Regions from separate parts of the Streptomyces sp. NPDC090119 genome, predicted to be linked through region 1. Evidence: riboswitches for the same ligand, from Rfam matches in the RefSeq annotation. Region 1 holds a riboswitch; each other region holds the start of a gene.
What was found. A riboswitch is a leader RNA that binds a small molecule or an ion and turns the genes downstream of it on or off. The one in region 1 is predicted to bind cyclic di-AMP.

Region 2: linked by a shared signal. The riboswitch ahead of ACIPPM_RS00480 (M23 family metallopeptidase) and the one ahead of ACIPPM_RS17260 (transglycosylase SLT domain-containing protein) in region 1 are both predicted to bind cyclic di-AMP.
Region 3: linked by a shared signal. The riboswitch ahead of ACIPPM_RS24530 (M23 family metallopeptidase) and the one ahead of ACIPPM_RS17260 (transglycosylase SLT domain-containing protein) in region 1 are both predicted to bind cyclic di-AMP.

Annotation. Positions count from the first base shown of each region.
Region 1 is NZ_JBIVDK010000003.1:962,936-966,198, forward strand. Features, by position in the region: gene ACIPPM_RS17255 (polyprenyl synthetase family protein) at 1-755, opposite strand, end outside; cyclic di-AMP (ydaO/yuaA leader) riboswitch at 1,304-1,539, shown strand; gene ACIPPM_RS17260 (transglycosylase SLT domain-containing protein) at 1,543-2,025, shown strand; gene ACIPPM_RS17265 (HAD family hydrolase) at 2,097-2,924, opposite strand; gene ACIPPM_RS17270 (NAD(P)-binding domain-containing protein) at 2,990-3,263, opposite strand, start outside.
Region 2 is NZ_JBIVDK010000001.1:114,685-117,947, reverse strand. Features, by position in the region: gene ACIPPM_RS00490 (HPr family phosphocarrier protein) at 1-35, shown strand, start outside; gene ACIPPM_RS00485 (GntR family transcriptional regulator) at 210-893, opposite strand; gene ACIPPM_RS00480 (M23 family metallopeptidase) at 1,077-1,820, opposite strand; cyclic di-AMP (ydaO/yuaA leader) riboswitch at 1,834-1,986, opposite strand; gene ACIPPM_RS00475 (M16 family metallopeptidase) at 2,218-3,263, opposite strand, start outside.
Region 3 is NZ_JBIVDK010000005.1:649,897-653,159, reverse strand. Features, by position in the region: gene ACIPPM_RS24535 (aldo/keto reductase) at 1-32, opposite strand, end outside; gene ACIPPM_RS24530 (M23 family metallopeptidase) at 102-1,127, opposite strand; cyclic di-AMP (ydaO/yuaA leader) riboswitch at 1,137-1,305, opposite strand; tRNA gene ACIPPM_RS24525 (tRNA-Met) at 1,566-1,639, opposite strand; gene ACIPPM_RS24520 (dihydrofolate reductase family protein) at 1,705-2,838, opposite strand; gene ACIPPM_RS24515 (SCO4225 family membrane protein) at 2,995-3,263, shown strand, end outside.

The DNA of each region.
Region 1 (3,263 bases):
AGCCGCAGCACGGGCAGCGTCGGGACGCCCTCGCGCAGGTCGGTGCCGGGGGTCTTGCCGGACTCGTCGGAGTCGGAGGCGATGTCCAGCACGTCGTCGGCGAGCTGGAAGGCGACACCGAGGCGCTCGCCGTACTGGGTGAGCACGTCGATGACGCTCTCGTCGGCGCCGGACATCATGGCGCCGAACCGGCAGGACACGGCGACCAAGGAGCCGGTCTTGCCGGAGAGCACGTCGAGGTAGTGCTCGACGGGGTCGCGGCCGTCCTGGGGACCCGCGGTCTCCAGTATCTGGCCGGTGACGAGGCGCTCGAAGGCGAGGGCCTGGACGCGGACGGCCTCGGGGCCGAGATCGGCGAGTATCTGCGTGGCGCGGGCGAAGAGGAAGTCACCGGTGAGCACCGCGACGGAGTTGCCCCAGCGGGTGTTGGCGCTGTCCACGCCGCGCCGCACGGCCGCCTCGTCCATGACGTCGTCGTGGTAGAGCGTGGCCAGGTGGGTCAGCTCGACGACGACGGCGGAGGGCACGATGCGCGGGGCGTGCCGGTCGCCGAACTGGGCGGACAGCAGCACGAGCAGCGGACGGAACCGCTTGCCCCCGGCCCGCACCAGATGCTGGGCGGAGCCGGTGATGAAGGGGACCTCGCTCTTGGTGGCCTCTAGCAGGCCCGCCTCGACAGCCGCCAGTCCGGCCTGGACATCGGCTTCCAGTGCCTGGTCCCGCACGCTCAGCCCGAACGGCCCGACGACGGTCACGAGGTTCTCCTGTCTGCTGGTGTCTGCTGGCGACTTCACGGCTTGTCGATAGGTCGCTGCCATCAGTCAAGTCAGCGTATCCGGTCCTCTTTGGATCACCGATCGCACCCACCGGTCCAGCTCACGAGGTATCGGTTTTCGTCCGTCATGTCCTGGATGGGCGGACAAGAGTCGATATGAGGGGAGTCGGTCGGACGATCCGGCACTCCGAGGTGCATGCCGGTCCAACGAACGGGAGTGCCCCAGAGGTTCCGCTCCCGGGGGACCGACACTCCCTAAAACCCACAGACGGCCCAAATCCACATAATCCCCCATGTCTGATTTTGCGTATTTTGCGATTCCGTGAGTTGGCTCACGCGGGCCACCCCCTCGCACCTACCCCCACGAACCCGCCTCTCACCCCCTTCTTACCGTGCCCGGTACGGAAGTTGGGGATTGGCGACCGCAAAGGATCAAGTGGGCCATTTGGGACAGATCAAGGTCAACTAGTACTTCGGGTGAATCCGGTACTTGTTCCGGACATGTGCGGTCGCATACGTTCCCGCCCTGTCAGGCGAACGCCGAATCCTGCCGCGCCTGACACACCCACTCACGAACTCATTCGTACGGCAGGAGCGGGGGACCCAGGTAAGCCGCCGGACCGGTGCGACCCATGTCGCGCCGGAACGGCTCGGGGTGAAGCCGAAATCGTCCCCGGTGTCCGACGGGCACCGGGGACGACGCGGCCGGGCACCTCCCCGCCCGAACCCGACAGCTCACCTCGCAGGCGACGGAGAGGAACTTCGACATGTCTGCTGTTGCTCAGCCGCGCCGTGCCCGCACCAAGCGCATCGTCCGCACGCTCGCCGTCACCGGTACCGGTGCCGCGATGTTCGCGCTCCCCCTCATCGGCGCCACCAGCGCCTCCGCCGCCCCGGCCGCCAAGCCCGCCGCCGCCTCCGCCGTGTACCCGAACAACCTCGACGGCTGGATCCGCCAGTCCCTGGCGATCATGGCCGAGAAGGGCATCCCGGGCACCTACAACGGCATCCACCGCAACGTGATGCGCGAGTCCTCGGGCAACCCGCTGGCCATCAACAACTGGGACATCAACGCCATCAAGGGCACCCCGTCCAAGGGCCTGCTCCAGGTGATCGACCCCACCTTCGCCACCTACCACGTGGCCGGCACCTCCTTCGACCCGTACAACCCGGTCGCCAACATCACCGCCGCCTGCAACTACGCGTTCCACCGCTACGGCTCGATCGACAACGTCAACGGCCCGTACTAGAAGGACCGGCCGCACGGCCTTCGCACCGCGCCCCCGTCGCACGCCTCGCGCGTACGGCGGGGGCCTCGGCGTCAGGGGGCGTAGAGCCGCTCCAGGACGACGGCCACCCCGTCGTCCTCGTTGGAGAGGGTGACCTCGTCGGCCACCGCCTTCAGCTCCGGGTGGGCGCCCGCCATGGCGACGCCGTGCGCCGCCCACTGGAACATCGGGATGTCGTTCGGCATGTCACCGAAGGCCACCGTGTCCCGGCGGGCGAGGCCCAGGTGCTCGGCGGCCAGCGCGAGACCGGTCGCCTTGGTGATCCCGCACGGCTGCAGCTCGACCGTGCCGGGGCCCGACATGGTGACCGTGGCCAGCGAGCCGACGACCGCGCGGGCCGTGGCCGCCAGTTCGTCGTCGGACAGGCCGGGGTGGCGCAGCAGCACCTTGCTGATCGGCGCGCGCCACAGCTCCGCGCGCCGCTCCACCCGTACGGCGGGCAGGGTCGGGTGCGGCATCCGGTAGCCGGGCTCGATCAGGGTGAGCCCGTCCACGCCGTCCTGGTCGACGGCCGCGTGCACCTGGCCCACCTCCGCCTCGATCTTGCCGAGCGCGGTCTCGGCCAGCTCCCGGTCGAGCTGGACCGACCACAGCAGGGTGCCGGTGGCGTCGTCGTAGACCTGGGCGCCCTGCGCGCACACCGCGAGCCCCGCACCGCCGAGCGCGGCCAGCAGGGGGCGTACGCGGGGCGCGGGACGGCCCGTGACCACCAGGTGCCGGGCACCGGCGCGGGCCGCCCCCGCGAGCGCGGCGAGCGACCTGGCGGAGACCGTGTCGTCGCCGCGCAGCAGCGTCCCGTCCAGGTCGGTGGCGATGAGCGCGGGACGGGAGAGCGGGGCGGGAAGGAGGGGTGCGGCCATGATCAGAGAATACGGACCGCGGGTCCCCCCGACTCACCCCGCGCGCACCGGAGTTGACGTCCCGCTCAGCTCCGCGCGCCGTGTGCCGCCGCCAGGTGCTTCGCCAGTCGCGGGGAGGCGAATTCCGTACCGCACACGAAGCGCATCACCGGCCCGTACGACGCCGCCGCGGGCAGTCCGGTGAAGTACAGGCCGGGCAGCGAGGAGACGTAGCCGGGGCCGAGGCGCGGGGCGCCCCGGGTGGCCGCGAGGCCGGTGCGCAGGCCGGGGCCGAGGAAGTCCAGCGCGCCCAGGTCGACCCGATAGCCGGTGGCCGCGATGACGTGGTCGGCGGTGAGC
Region 2 (3,263 bases), on a different contig from region 1:
CCGAGGGCCTGGACGAGCTGCCCGAGACGGTCTGACCGACCTTCGGCGGAAGCCGCGTCGCTCCTTTCGGGGCGGCGCGGCTTCTGTGTTTCCGCACGGGCCGATTCCGGCACCCGGAAAAGCGCGCCATCGGTAATTGACGGCACGCCGGAAAAAGGCAGCACAATTGCCCGGCACGCGAATATCCCTCTTTGTATACAGCGCCCGTGTTAATTCCGGAGTCCCCCTGTGTTTACAACGTGTTGCGTGTGCCGGGCGCGGTCACCGGCGGCGGTGCGCGGCCGGTGCGCGAGGGTCGCGCGCTCGGTGTGCAGGGCCATGGCCGCCCGCGCCCGCTCGCCGTCGCCGCGCGCCACCGCGTCCACGATCGCGCCGTGCTCCGCCCAGGTCTCCGGCGGGCTGGCCGGGCCGTCCACGGCGTACATCCAGGCGATCTTGTGGCGGAGCTGGGTGAGCGCCGAGGTCAGGGCGTGGCTGCCGCACGCCTGGGCGAGCGTCTCGTGGAACCAGCCGTCCAGCGCGCGCAGGTCGTCGCTGTTGCCGAGCCGCGCCCGCTCCTGACCCAGTCTGACCAGGCCGCGCAGCACCTTCAGATGGGCCTCGGTGCGCCGCTGGGCGGCCCGCGCGGCGCCGAGCGGCTCCAGCAGCAGCCGCATCTCCAGCAGGTCGGCGGCCTCCTGCTCGGTGGGCTCGGCCACGCAGGCGCCCGCGTGCCGCCGGGTCACGACGAAGCCCTCGGCCTCCAGGGTGCGCAGCGCCTCGCGGACGGGGACGCGGGAGACGCCGTAGCGGCGGGCGAGGACCTCTTCGGTGAGCCGGGCGCCGCGCTCGTGGGCCCCGGCGACGATGTCGTCCCGGATCGCCGTGCACACCGAGTGCGCCGGAATACGCATGACCCACCTCCGCCTTAATGCCCGTGAAACGCCGGTGACGGCGTCTGTTCCGTGACTCTATGGCAATGCGCGAGGATTTCCGATGGCGGACCGGAATCCATGGCTATTTTTTGGACAGCGCACGGAGGAAAGCGGGCAGCGAAAAGCCCCGGCCGGGTGGGCCGGGGCTTTCACGGGAGAGGGTCAGACGTGCACGCCGTGCTTGCGGAGGTAGGCGACGGGGTCGATGTCGGACCCGTAGTCGGGGCCGGTGCGCGCCTCGAAGTGCAGATGCGGGCCGGTGACGTTGCCGGTGGCGCCGGACAGGGCGATCTGCTGGCCCGGGACGACCCGCTGGCCCGCGCTGACGCCGATGGACGACAGGTGGCCGTACTGGGTGTACATGCCGTCGGCCATCTTGATCACGATCTCGTTGCCGTACGCGCCGCCCCAGCCGGTGGAGACCACGGTCCCGGCACCGGCCGCGTGGACCGTGGTGCCGCTGGCGGCGTGGAAGTCGATGCCGGTGTGCGAACCGGACGACCACAGGGAGCTGGAGGACTGGTAGGCGGTGGAGACGTAGGAGCCGGTGATCGGCATGACGAAGGAGTTGAGGCGCTCGCGCGCGGCGTCGCGGGCGGCGCGCTCCTTGGCCTCGCGGGCCCGCTCGGCGGCGGCGCGCTCCGCGGCCTCCTCGGCGGCCTTGCGCTCGGCGGCCGCCCGCTGGGCGGTGGCCTGCGCGGCGATCTCGTCGGCGAGGGTGTCGCTGACGGCGATGACGGGGGTGAGGCCGGTGTTCTCGACGGAGTTGTCCGCGGCGAGTGCCGGAGAGGCCGCGAGGGTGCCGACGACACCGGTGGTGAGGGCCGCCACACCGGCCGCGGCCGCGGTGGTGCGCTTGACCCGACCGGGCTTGCGGTGCTTCCCGGAGGCGCACATGAACGCCATGAGCGTGGGTGGTCCTTTCCTTCCCTCTCGCCTACCGGGTTAGCTGACGGGTTCGGAGCAGGAAGGTCTCCTACGGCCGCCCTCGCTCACACGCGGGCGCCCGATTCACCCCAGGGACTGAGTGGGTCCCCGGCTCCCCCAAGGGGGGACTCGGCGATGGCTGTCCGGTGCCGCGGGCGCGGCGCACTGCCTGACGAACAACCCGGAAGAAGCTAAAGGGGACAGGAGCGGATCTTCAAACGGGTCCGGACTTTTGTAGCGCATCCCACACGCCAGAGGGGTAACCTCCGCCCCAATCCGGACATTTGGTGACCCCTGTTCGACGCGACTCCCGAACACAGTTGTGGGCCCCGACGACTCATGCGTCATCAGGGCCCACACACGCGCGTGCTCTCGGCTACTCGGCCGAGACCACCTTCACCTCGCCGATGCCGAGCGCCTCGACGGGCTCCTTGATCTGGGCGGCGTCGCCGACCAGGACCGTGACCAGCCGGTCGGCCGGGAAGGCGTTCACCACGGCGGCCGTGGCCTCCACGGTGCCGGTGGCGGCGAGCGTGCGGTACAGCTCCGCCTGGAAGTCGTCCGGCAGATGCTGCTCGACCTGGTCCGCGAGGGTGCCCGCGACGGCGGCGGCCGTCTCGTACTTCAGCGGGGCCACGCCGACGAGGTTCTGCACGGCCACGTCCCGCTCGGCGTCCGTCAGCCCCTCGGCGGCCAGCGTGTGCAGCACCGTCCACAGGTCCGCGAGGGCGGGGCCGGTGTTCGGGGTGTCCACGGAACCGCTGATGGCGAGCATCGAGGCGCCGGTGCCGTCCGGGGCGGAGCGCAGCACCTGGCCGAAGGAGCGCACGCCGTAGGTGTAGCCCTTCTCCTCGCGCAGGACGCGGTCCAGGCGGGAGGTGAGGGTGCCGCCGAGGCAGTAGGTGCCGAGCACCTGGGCGGGCCACACGCGGTCGTGCCGGTCGGAGCCGATCCGGCCGATGAGCAGCTGGGTCTGCACGGCGCCGGGCCGGTCCACGATGACCACGCGGCCGGTGTCGTCGGCGGTCACCGGCGGCACCGGGCGGGCCTGGCCGGGGGTGCCGGTCCAGGCGCCCAGGGTGTCGGCGAGCAGCGCGTCGAGGTCGATGCCGTCGAGGTCGCCGACGACCACCGCGGTGGCGGTGGCGGGGCGCACATGGCGGTCGTAGAAGGCGCGGACGGCGCCCGCGTCGATCTTCTCGACGGTCTCCTCGGTGCCCTGGCGCGGCCGGGACATGCGCGCGGAGGACGGGAACAGCTCCTTGGAGAGCTCCTTCGCGGCCCGCCGGGCCGGGCTGGCCAGCTCGTGCGGGATCTCGTCCAGGCGGTTGCGGACCAGGCGCTCGATCTCGCTCTCCGCGAAGGCGGGGGCGCGCAGGGCGTCCGCGAGCAGGGTGAGGCCCTTCTCCAGGCGGGAGGCGG
Region 3 (3,263 bases), on a different contig from region 1:
GAGGAACCGAGCTTGCGCGGAGAAGCAGTCATGTCTCTCCTCAACGATCACTCGGGCCCCGTCCATTCCGGGTCGGGGTCACTCGCTCGGGGGAGTGCCGCTCAGGGAGTGAGCCCCTTGCCGCGCAGCCAGGCGCCGGGGTCGATGCCGGTCGGCTGGCCGTCGGGGTGGACCTCCAGGTGGAGGTGCGGCCCGGTGACGTTGCCGGTGGCGCCGACGCGGCCGATGACCTCGCCGGTGGAGACCTTCTGCCCGGCGCTGACGCTGATCGAGGACTGGTGGCAGAACCAGAGCTCGGTGCCGTCGTCCAGGGTGAGGATCGTGCGGTAGCCGTACGCCCCGGCCCAGCCGGCCTCGGTGATGGTGCCGCCGTGGATCGCCTTGATCAGCGTGCCGGTGGGCGCGGCGAAGTCGAGCCCGGTGTGGTACCCGGAGGACCACATCGAACCGGCCTGCCCGAAGGTCGAGGTGATCGTGTACGAGGAGGTCGGCAGGGTGTACTGCTTGGCCAGCGTGGCCAGTCGGGCCGCCTCGGCCTTCTTCTCCGCGTCGGCCTCGGCCTTCTTCTTGGCCTCGGCGGCCTTCACGGAGGCTTCCTTCGCGGCCTTGGCGGCGGCCTCGGCGGCCTGCTGGTCGGCCTTGGCGACGGCGGCCGCGGTGGCCCGGCTGTCGGCCTTGCTCTGCTGCCGCTCGGCCTGCGCCATGATCCGGCTGCGCAGCGCCTCGCCCGCGTCGGCGGTGGAGTCGTCGGTGGCGGTGGCCGTGGCGGTGGCGACACCGGCGAGGGAGGCGGCGGGCGCCTCCGCGTGGTGCCCGTCGATCAGGGAGCCCACGGAGGGCAGGTCGGGCATGGCGATGGACACGGGCGGCTTGCCGGTGTTGGCGCTCGCCATGCCACCCGCGCCGACGGCGGCGATGACGCCGACGCCGAGGACGGTGGAGCTGCGGGCGAGTCCGCCGCCGCGCTGCTTGGCCACCCGGTGACGGCCGCGTACCGCTGGCAGGGACTCCTCGGTGGGGTTCCACTCCTCCCACGCGCCGTCCTCGGCACGGGGGGCGCCATAGGCGAAGGGCTCACTCGCGTCCGGCGCGAACGGGGCTTGTGGGGCAGGCCGGTTGGACGCCACGCGGGCGCACTCCTTTCCCTCCTCCGTCTACCGGGTTAGCTGACGGGTTCGGAGCAGGAAGGTCTCCTACGCGCGTAAACCCGACGTGCTCCGAGGGTGGTGCACGGCGGATCGGGGCGCGATTCACCCCATGATGGTGGGTCCCCGGTTCCCTTGCGGGATTCGACGTGTGCGCACGGCGCCGTCTCTGCTGACGGCTGTAACGACCGCACTGCGTTATCGAACGTTAATAGACACGCACACTGGATTCCAAGCCCGTTCAGCTTGATCGTTTGACGATCTGGCGGGGTGCGTATCGGTCAGGAACGGCCCGAACAGGGCGAGTTGACCACGCTTCAGGAGTCACAGGAGTTTTGCTGGTGACTCACGAACACCAGCCGTCCCGGAAAACACTCAGGGCCGGAATCCGTTTACTGGATTCCGGCCCTGAGTCTTCAGTAGCGGGGACAGGATTTGAACCTGCGACCTCTGGGTTATGAGCCCAGCGAGCTACCGAGCTGCTCCACCCCGCGTCGTTGTGTCTCAAGCATACGTCATCCGCGGGGTCCGATGCACACACGCTGCCGTGACGTGGGCCTCAGAGCACGAGGTGAGCGTTCGGCGACTGTGCGAGAGCGGCGTACTCGGGCACGGTCACCACCTCCACGCCCCCGGCGCCGAGCACTCCGGCGCCGTCGGCCGCGGTGACGAAGGTGTCCGGCTCGCGCCAGGCGGTGACCACCCGGCGTACCCCGGCCGCGAGGATCAGCCCGGCGCACGGTACGGGCCGGGAGGCGCGGTGGGCGCAGGGCTCCAGGCTGCTGTAGACGGTGGCGCCGGGCAGCCGTGGGTCGGCGGGGTCCAGCTTGGCGAGGGCCGCCTCCTCGGCGTGGACCACCGGGTCGCCGCCCTCACGGGAGTGTCCGCGCGCCAGCTCGGTGCCGTCCGCCGCGACGACCACCGCGCCGACGCTGAAGGCCGTGGCCGACGGCGGGCAGAGCGCGGCCAGCTCGCAGGCGGTGCGCAGCCAGTGCCGGTCGGCGGCGGTGTCCAGCGGGCCGGTGCCGGGGGCGGTGGGCTCGTAGCGCATCAGGACGACGTCCTCGATCCGGCGGCTGTCGGTCAGCCGCAGTCGGCCGCCCTGGTAGGCGCCGGGGCCGAAGAGGCGGGGGGCGGCCGGGTCGCCGACGAAGAGCGGGGCGAGGACCAGCTGGAGTTCGTCGGCCAGGCCCTGCTGGAGGAGCTGGGTGTGCACGGTGCCGCCGCCCTCGACCATCAGCCGCCGTACGCCGCGCACGTCGTGCAGATGCGCCAGCAGCGCCCGCCAGTCGAGGCCGGGGCCGAGCGGCACGACGTCGGCGGTGTCCCCGAGGAGGCCCGCGGCGCGCTTCGCCCCCTCGTCCGTCGTGTAGACGGCCTTCTCCCCGCCGGTGTGCCAGAAGTTGGCGGCCGGGTCGAGGTCGCCGGAGCCGGTCACGGTCACCTTCAGCGGGTACTCCGCCTTCCCCCCGGCCACGCGCGCGACCCGCCGCTCGGGCGAGTTGACCAGGAGGCGGGGGTTGTCGGCCCGGATCGTCCCGGCCCCCACGAGGATCGCGTCCACCGACGCCCGCACCTCGTCCACCCGGTCGAAATCGGCGGGGCTGGACAGCAGCAGCCGCTCGGGGCCGGTGTCGTCCAGGTACCCGTCGAGCGAGACGGCGGCGGACAGCAGGACATGGGGGTAGGGCATCGACGCGCTCTCTCCGGACTCTTGGCTCTGCGGGCGTGCGCCCCTTTGTACTCCGTACCGGTGTACACCCTGCCCAGGCCGGTTGAGTACGGCTACTCATCCCCGGGCGCGCGGCCCGGCCGCACTGTGGAGGTCACCGAACAGAAGGAGACCTCGATGCCGCACGCCGTCCGCCCCCGCCGCCTCTTCACCCTCGCCACCGGCAACTGGCTCTCGCGGGGCTATCTCGCGGTGCTCGCCGCCTCCGCCGTGGCCATGTTCGCCTTCCCCGAGGGCCAGTTCGGACTGGACCCGATGACGCTCACCGCGCCGCTCTCCTTCCTGGGCATGGCGTTCCCCTTCGGTCCCGGCACCGAGGGCGGCCTGGTGGTGGAGGTGCTGGCCACCGGGTTCTGGGTCGGGCTGCTCCTGCTGGGCGCCCTCGG